DNA from 2 places in the Stenotrophomonas sp. STEN038 genome. Region 1 is predicted to be linked to the other one. Evidence: riboswitches for the same ligand, from Rfam matches in the RefSeq annotation. Region 1 holds a riboswitch; the other holds the start of a gene.
What was found. A riboswitch is a leader RNA that binds a small molecule or an ion and turns the genes downstream of it on or off. The one in region 1 is predicted to bind cobalamin.
Positions count from the first base shown of each region.

Region 2: it holds a riboswitch for cobalamin, as region 1 does, so the genes downstream of both, ACVOLS_RS18775 (ribonucleoside-diphosphate reductase subunit alpha) here and btuB (TonB-dependent vitamin B12 receptor) in region 1, are expected to answer to the same signal.

Region 1 is NZ_JBRRDW010000048.1:27,065-30,748, reverse strand. It holds gene cobT (nicotinate-nucleotide--dimethylbenzimidazole phosphoribosyltransferase) at 1-397, opposite strand, end outside; cobalamin riboswitch at 681-917, shown strand; gene btuB (TonB-dependent vitamin B12 receptor) at 1,033-2,904, shown strand; gene ACVOLS_RS16945 (TonB-dependent receptor domain-containing protein) at 3,008-3,684, opposite strand, start outside.
Region 2 is NZ_JBRRDW010000062.1:77-3,760, forward strand. It holds gene ACVOLS_RS18770 (DUF2884 family protein) at 2-811, opposite strand; cobalamin riboswitch at 1,082-1,298, shown strand; gene ACVOLS_RS18775 (ribonucleoside-diphosphate reductase subunit alpha) at 1,570-3,684, shown strand, end outside.

The DNA of each region.
Region 1 (3,684 bases):
TGCCATGCAGCGTCTTGGCGCTGACCACTCCGGCAATCGACGCAGTGGCGCGGCTGCCCACATCCCAGACATGCAGCGGCAAGCCAAGCTCGCGTGCGAGCACCGCAATGGCAGCGCCACCAGCGGCGAAGTTGTGCAGCATCTGCACCGTCACTTCCGCCGGGTAAGCCGATACGCCCTGCGCGGTAACGCCATGGTCGCCAGCAAACACGATCACCGGCACACGTTGCGCCGCTGGTTGATCCACGCCTTGCAGCGCCGCCAGTTCCACCGCCAGCGTCTCCAGGCGACCCAGAGCGCCTTCCGGCTTGGTCAACTGGCGCTGGCGGACCAGGGCGCGCTGCCGGTATTCCTGCGAAGGCTGGCCGCAGGCCTGCCCGTACCATGTTTCTGTCACGACACTTCCGATACTGCGTTTGCAGCGCGCATTCTAGCCATTCAGCAACAGCGCTGCGCAGGGCGCCGCCGCCGGCCAGCAGTCAAGCACAACAAGCGCACAAGCGTAACCCGGGTAAGCACAGCGCCCCGGGGAACGAGATTGCGACACCGGTGCAGGCCTGCAGCATCATGAGCTCCCCGGCTGCGCTGACGCTTACCCGGGCTACGTTGAGCCGCGCTTGCAGACACTGCGCTCTATCGGCCGTTGCCGCCCATTCCGGCAGCGCTGGCGGCAATGACTTAGAATGCGCGCACTTTCAGGTGACCGCCCGGCATTGCCGGTCGGTTGAAACGGGAAGCCGGTGCCGCGCATTGCTGGAACTCCAGCATGTCGCCATTCCGGCGCTGCCCCCGCAACGGTAAGCAGGACAAGACCAGGCATACCGCCACTGTGCTCGACACGGGAAGGCGCCTGGACGGAAGCGGCACACGCCGCCTCGCCTGCGAGTCCGGAGACCGGCCCGAAAGCCGACTGGTTGCGATGCGGAGGGCATGGCGGCGGCTGTAGCGCCGTGTGCGCCGCCTCCGTCTTCTCCCTCTTCTGGCAGCCTTCCCCATCCGCCTGCGCGGGAGCGTGCAGGCCCAGGAGCTTCCATGAAACTGTCTTACCACTCTCTTTCGCTCGCCCTTGCCCTCGCACTGCCGGGCGTTGCCGCCGCGCAGAACGCACCGACCGAGCTGGACGACGTCACCGTCACCGCTACCCGCACCCCGGTCTCCATCGAGAACAGCGTGGTGCCGGTGCAGGTCATCGACCGTGCGCAGATCGACCACAGCCAGGCCAACTCGCTGCAGGACCTGCTGCGCGGCCGCGCTGGCCTGGACTTCGCCAACCAGGGCGGCAACGGCAAGATCACCTCGCTGTTCCTGCGTGGCAGCAACTCCAACCAGGTGCTGGTGCTGGTCGACGGCGTGCGCGTTGCTTCCGCCACCAGCGGCATGGCCGCACTGCAGGACCTGCCGGTCGACCAGATCGAGCGCGTTGAGATCGTGCGTGGCCCGCGTTCGAGCCTGTACGGCTCCGAGGCCATCGGCGGCGTGATTCAGATCTTCACCCGCAACGCTGGCAAGGGCCTGCAGCAGAACCTGGCGATCACCGCCGGCAGCAACAACCTGCGTCAGGTCAGCGCCGGCTTCAGCAACCGCGGTGAGCGCGGCTGGATCTCGGCCCAGGGCGGCTACCAGGAAACCGATGGCATCAACGCCTGCCGCGGCACCGCCGCTGGCTGGGGCGCTGGCTGCTTCGCCGATGAGCCGGACCGCGATGGCTACCGCAACACCTCCATCAACGTGCGCGGTGGCTACGCCCTGACCGACACGCTGAGCCTGGAAGGCCACGTGCTCAACGCCGACAGCTTCAACGAATACGACGGCAGCATCTTCGGCGGCAACGAAGCCGACAACCGCCAGCAGGTCTTCGGCGCCAAGCTCGCCTGGGCTGCATCGGAGCGCTTCAACCTGACCGCACAGGTTGGCCGCAACCGCGACGAAGCCGACAACTACTTCGCTGATGCCAGCACCGGCACCCGCAGCTTCGCCAGCGCCTTCGATACCCGCCGCGATACCGCCAGCGTGCAGGGTGACTTCACCATCGCCGAAGGCCAGCAGATCACCGCCGGTGCCGATTGGCAGAACGACAAGGTCACCAGCTCCACTGCTTTCGACATCGACCAGCGCGACAACCTTGGCGTGTTTGCCGAGTACCAGGGCCAGTTCGGCGCGCACGCGCTGCAGGCCAGCGTGCGCAACGACGACAACGAGCAGTTCGGCAACCACACCACCGGCAGCCTGGGTTATGGCTTTGCCTTTGGTAACGGCTTCCGCCTGACCGCCAGCGCCGGCACCGGCTTCAAGGCACCGACCTTCAACGACCTGTACTACCCGGGCTTCAGCAACCCGAACCTGAAGCCGGAAGAATCCAAGAGCCTGAACCTCGGCATCGCGCAGTACGCCGACAACTGGAACTGGACCTTCAACGCCTACGAAACCCGCGTCGACCAGCTGATCGGCTATGACAGCAACTTCGACCTGGTCAACGTCGCCGAAGCCCGCATCCGCGGCGCCGAACTGACCGGCTACCTGTCGCTGGCCGGCTTCGACATCAACGCCCAGGCCAGCTTCACCGACCCGCGCGACCACACCTCCGGCGCTGCTACCTATGACAACCTGCTGGCGCGCCGCGCGCGCACCAGCGGCCGTCTGGACGTGGACAAGAGCTTCGGCCCGCTGCGTCTGGGCGTGACCGCTGCAGGCAGCGGCCACCGCTTCGACAACGCTGCCAACAGCGTGCGCCTGGCTGGCTACGGCACTGTTGACGTGCGTGTCGAGTACGCCATCAACGACGCATGGAGCCTGCAGGCCAAGGCCGCCAACGTGTTCGACCGCGAGTACGAAACCGTTGCCTGGTACAACCAGCCGGGCCGCGAGTACCAGCTGACCCTGCGTTACAACAGCAAGGCCAACTGAGTCAGCGAAGCCGCAGCGCTGCTGCGGTTTCCGTCAGCGTGAAAACAAGCAGGGCCGACGCTCATCCCGTCGGCCCTGTTATGTTTTCAACCAACGGGCGGCCTTACAGCTTCATGCGCACGCCGATGTTGAAGGTGCGGCCCAGCACGTCGTATACCGCTGCCTGATAGCCGGTCTGATTGAAACCGGCACCGCCGGCCTCCGCGCCCGGCACCCGTGGCGGCGCGCGATCAAACACATTGTTCATGCCACCGAACACACTGAACTTCGGCGTAAGCTGATAGCTGGCGTAGAAGTCGCTGTAGAAGGTATTGCCGGCCCACTCACGCTCGTAGCTTGCGGTAGATGTATTGCTGCCACGCATCTTCGATACGTGCCGCAGGGTCCAGTAGACGCTGAGCTTTGGATTCGACCAGCCGGTGCGCACCGTGCCCTTCCACTTCGGCGTGCCCCAGAGCGTGAGGTAATCCCATGCATCGTCCGGATTCTGCGGATCGGCGACGAACTTGCGTTCCAGCGTGCGGCCGTAGCTCAGATCAATCAGGATACGACCCGCATTGGAGCCCGCCACGCCACCAAGGTCATGGAACCAATTGGCGTTGATATCCACGCCGCGGGCGATGCTCTGCGAGAGGTTCAGCTGCTGCACCGCCACTTCTACGATGTCGCCTGCCGAGTCACGGGTGACCAGATCGCAGAAGGTGTTGTCCAGGCTGGCCTGGTCGACGCAGCGGTTGAGGATGGTCTGGTAGTCCAGCGTGGAGATCACCCCACGCAGGT
Region 2 (3,684 bases), on a different contig from region 1:
GCTACCGCGCAGGCTGGGGAATACGGTCGTCCTGGCGGTCATCGCTTGCCGCCATCGTCGCGCCATCGCCACTCACGCGCATCATCTGCAGTGGTTGGCCATCGAGGCGGAACTCCAGTGCCGACTGCAGCCTATCCAGCGCCTGTACCTGCGTGCACAGCGAGCGCGCGTGCTGCTCCAGGGCGGCAGCTCGACCCTCCAGACGTTGCTCCAGTTCGGCGTCGAGTTTGTCTGCGCGCGCATCCAACTTGTCCTCGCCACCGGTGAATACCGCCCACAGCATGCTGCGGGCGATGGAGCCGCTCAGGCTCTCAGCGGCATCCTGCACCCGTGCTTCGAAACCTTCATTGAACAGGTCCTGGTCCCAGCGGCCGCGGCCGATGGTCTGTTCGACAAAACGTTCGGCCTCCTTGCGCAACTTGCGCACCTTGCGGGAGTTGGCGTTGCCGGTGAGGCCTTCGTAAACCGAGTCCAACGTATCGAAGCTGATGCCAACCGACTCGGTGGCGATGCCGGTCACCGCCGGCATCAACCGGCGCACGCCATCCTCCAGCGCGCGCAGGCGTTGTGCATCCGCGGCCGATACCGTCTGCATGCGGTTGTCGATGCTCAGCTGGCCATCGTGGAACACGATCTCGCGCATCGGCAGCGTATCGCGGCGCAGCCAGATGCCGCCGCCGTCGACCAGCACGTTGTAGTCGGTGGACACGCCGCATTGGTCGGCGGACAGCTCCGGCGCCTTGGCCGTAGCGGCCTGGGCTGCCAGCGGCAGCAGCAGGGCCAGCGAAGTGGCAATGGGTAGCAGGCGCATGGCGGCGAGCTCGTGGCGGGAGGATGCGGCCAGCTTGGCCGCTCGCGGCAAGGGCTGCGCCGGCCGGAAGTCACGTCCGGAAATTTCATCAGAAATTTACGTAGTCAAGACAGGTGGTTTCCCTACAAAAAAGCTCTGCAAAAGGCTTGACTGCGCACTCCGTTCCAGCAGGTTGCAGTGTCCGGCCCGGGCGGCAGACAGTCCAAGCCTTGTGCCGCAAGGCTTGGCAAAGAAATACTAGATTTGGTGTTGACCCTGTCATACACCCCCACTATCTTGTGCTCCGTCGGTTCTGGCGGGATTTTCCGTCGGATTAATAGGGAAGCTGGTGATGCCTTCAAGGCTAGTCCGGCACTGCCCCGCAGCGGTAATTGGGAACGACCCCGCCAACAGCACTGAGGCAGCAGCCTTGGGAAGCGGCGGAGTAGGAGAAGGCCCCCGCCTTCCTGCCCATGAGTCCGAAGACCTGCCGACAGCCACGCGATGCACACCGCGTGGTGCCGGCTGCGGTGTCTTCGAGGGGAAGACGGCTGGTGACGTGGTGCCGTGGCTGCTGCCGACTCTTGGTCGTGCGCTGTCGCGGCTGCTGCGACGCCGTCCTTCCATGCTCGCTGCTCCGTACCGGCTCTGCTTCCTGCGCGGGCAGGAGCTGCGTGCATAACGTTTGCAAGGACACCATCGTCGTGACTGCCACTCATACTGACGTCGCTCCGGCTGAAGCCGGTTTTGAACTGACCCCGCCGCCGACCGCCACCGCCATGAGCGTGACCAAGCGCAATGGCAGCACCGAGCCGGTAGACCTCAACAAGATCGTCCGTGCCATCCAGCGCTGCTGCGAAGGCCTGCATGCGGTGGACCCGATGCGGGTGGCCACGCGCACCATCTCCGGCCTGTACAACGGCGCCAGCACCCAGGAACTGGACGAGCTGTCGATCCGTACCGCCGCCCTGCTGATCGGCGAAGAACCCGAGTACGGCCGCCTGGCCGCACGCCTGCTGGCCAACTTCATCGGCAAGGAAGTCTCCGGCCAGGAAATCCACGCGTTCTCGCAGTCGGTTGGTCGTGGCCACGAAGTGGGCCTGATCAACGACCGCCTGCTCAACTTCGTGCAGGTCAACGCACGCAAGCTCAACGACGCGATCGATCCGGGCTACGACCTGAACTTCGATTACTTCGGCCTGCGCACGATGTATGACCGCTACCTGCTGCGGCATCCGCATTCGCGCAAGGTCATCGAAACCCCGCAGCAGTTCTTCCTGCGCATCGCCAGCGCGCTGAGCGAGGACGTGCCCGAAGCACTGGCGCTGTACCAGCGCCTGGGCAGCCTGGACTACCTGCCGTCCAGCCCGACCCTGTTCAACGCCGGCACCAGCCACGAGCAGCTGTCCTCGTGCTTCCTGCTGGACTCACCGCAGGATTCGCTGGAATCCATCTACGACCGCTATGCGGACATCGCCCAGCTGTCCAAGTTCAGCGGCGGCATCGGCGTCAGCTATACCCGCGTGCGTTCGCGTGGCTCGCTGATCAAGTCCACCAACGGCCACTCCAACGGCATCGTGCCGTGGCTGAAGACGCTGGATTCCTCGGTGGCTGCGGTCAACCAGGGCGGCAAGCGCAAGGGCGCGGCCTGCGTCTACCTGGAAACCTGGCATGCCGACATCGAGGACTTCCTCGAACTGCGCGACAACGCCGGTGATGATTCGCGCCGCACGCATAATCTCAACCTGGCCAACTGGGTGCCGGACCTGTTCATGCAGCGCGTCGAGGCCGACCAGGAATGGTCGCTGTTCGATCCGCGCGTGGTGCCGGAGCTGACCGATCTGTTCGGGCCGGCCTTCGAGCAGGCTTATGTGCAGGCGGAAACCCAGGGCAAGGCACGCAAGACCGTGTCGGCACGCAAGCTGTACTCGCGGATGATGCGCACCCTGGCCGAGACCGGCAACGGCTGGATGACGTTCAAGGACAAGTGCAACCTGGCCAGCAACCAGACCCTGCGCGCCGGCAATGTGATCCACCTGTCCAACCTGTGCACCGAGATCCTGGAGATCACCTCCAACGACGAGACCGCAGTCTGCAACCTGGGCTCGATCAACCTCGGCAACCACCTCGACGCACATGGCGATTTCGATTTCGAGAAGCTCGCCGAGACCGTGCGCCTGGCCGTGCGTCAGCTCGACCGCGTCATCGACCTGAACTTCTACCCGATCGAAACCGCGCGCCGCGGCAACCTGCGCTGGCGCCCGGTCGGCCTGGGCTGCATGGGCCTGCAGGACGTGTTCTTCCGCAAGCGCATGGCCTTCGACTCCGCCGAAGCACGCGCGCTGTCGACCAAGATTGCCGAGGCCATCTATTTCCACGCGCTGGAAGTGTCCTGCGAACTGGCCCAGGAACGCGGCAAGCACCCCTCGTTCAACGACACCCGCGCCGCCCACGGCGAGCTGCAGTTCGATGCATGGAACGTGGTGCCGGACGACGTCGAGCGTTGGGACGCACTGCGCGAGCGCATCAAGCAGCACGGCCTGCGCAACTCGCTGATCATCGCGATCGCGCCGACCGCGACCATCGCTTCCATCGCCGGTTGCTACGAGTGCGTCGAGCCGCAGGTGTCCAACCTGTTCAAGCGCGAGACCCTGTCCGGCGACTTCCTGCAGATCAACCGTCACCTGGTTGCCGAGCTGAAGCAGCTGGGCCTGTGGACGCCGGAAGTGCGCGATGCGATCAAGCTGGCCGACGGTTCCATCCAGAGCCTGCCGCAGATACCGGAAACCCTGCGCCACATCTACCGCACCGCATGGGAACTGCCGATGCGTTCGCTGATCGACATGGCCGCCGCGCGCGGTGCCTATATCGACCAGTCGGCTTCGCTCAACCTG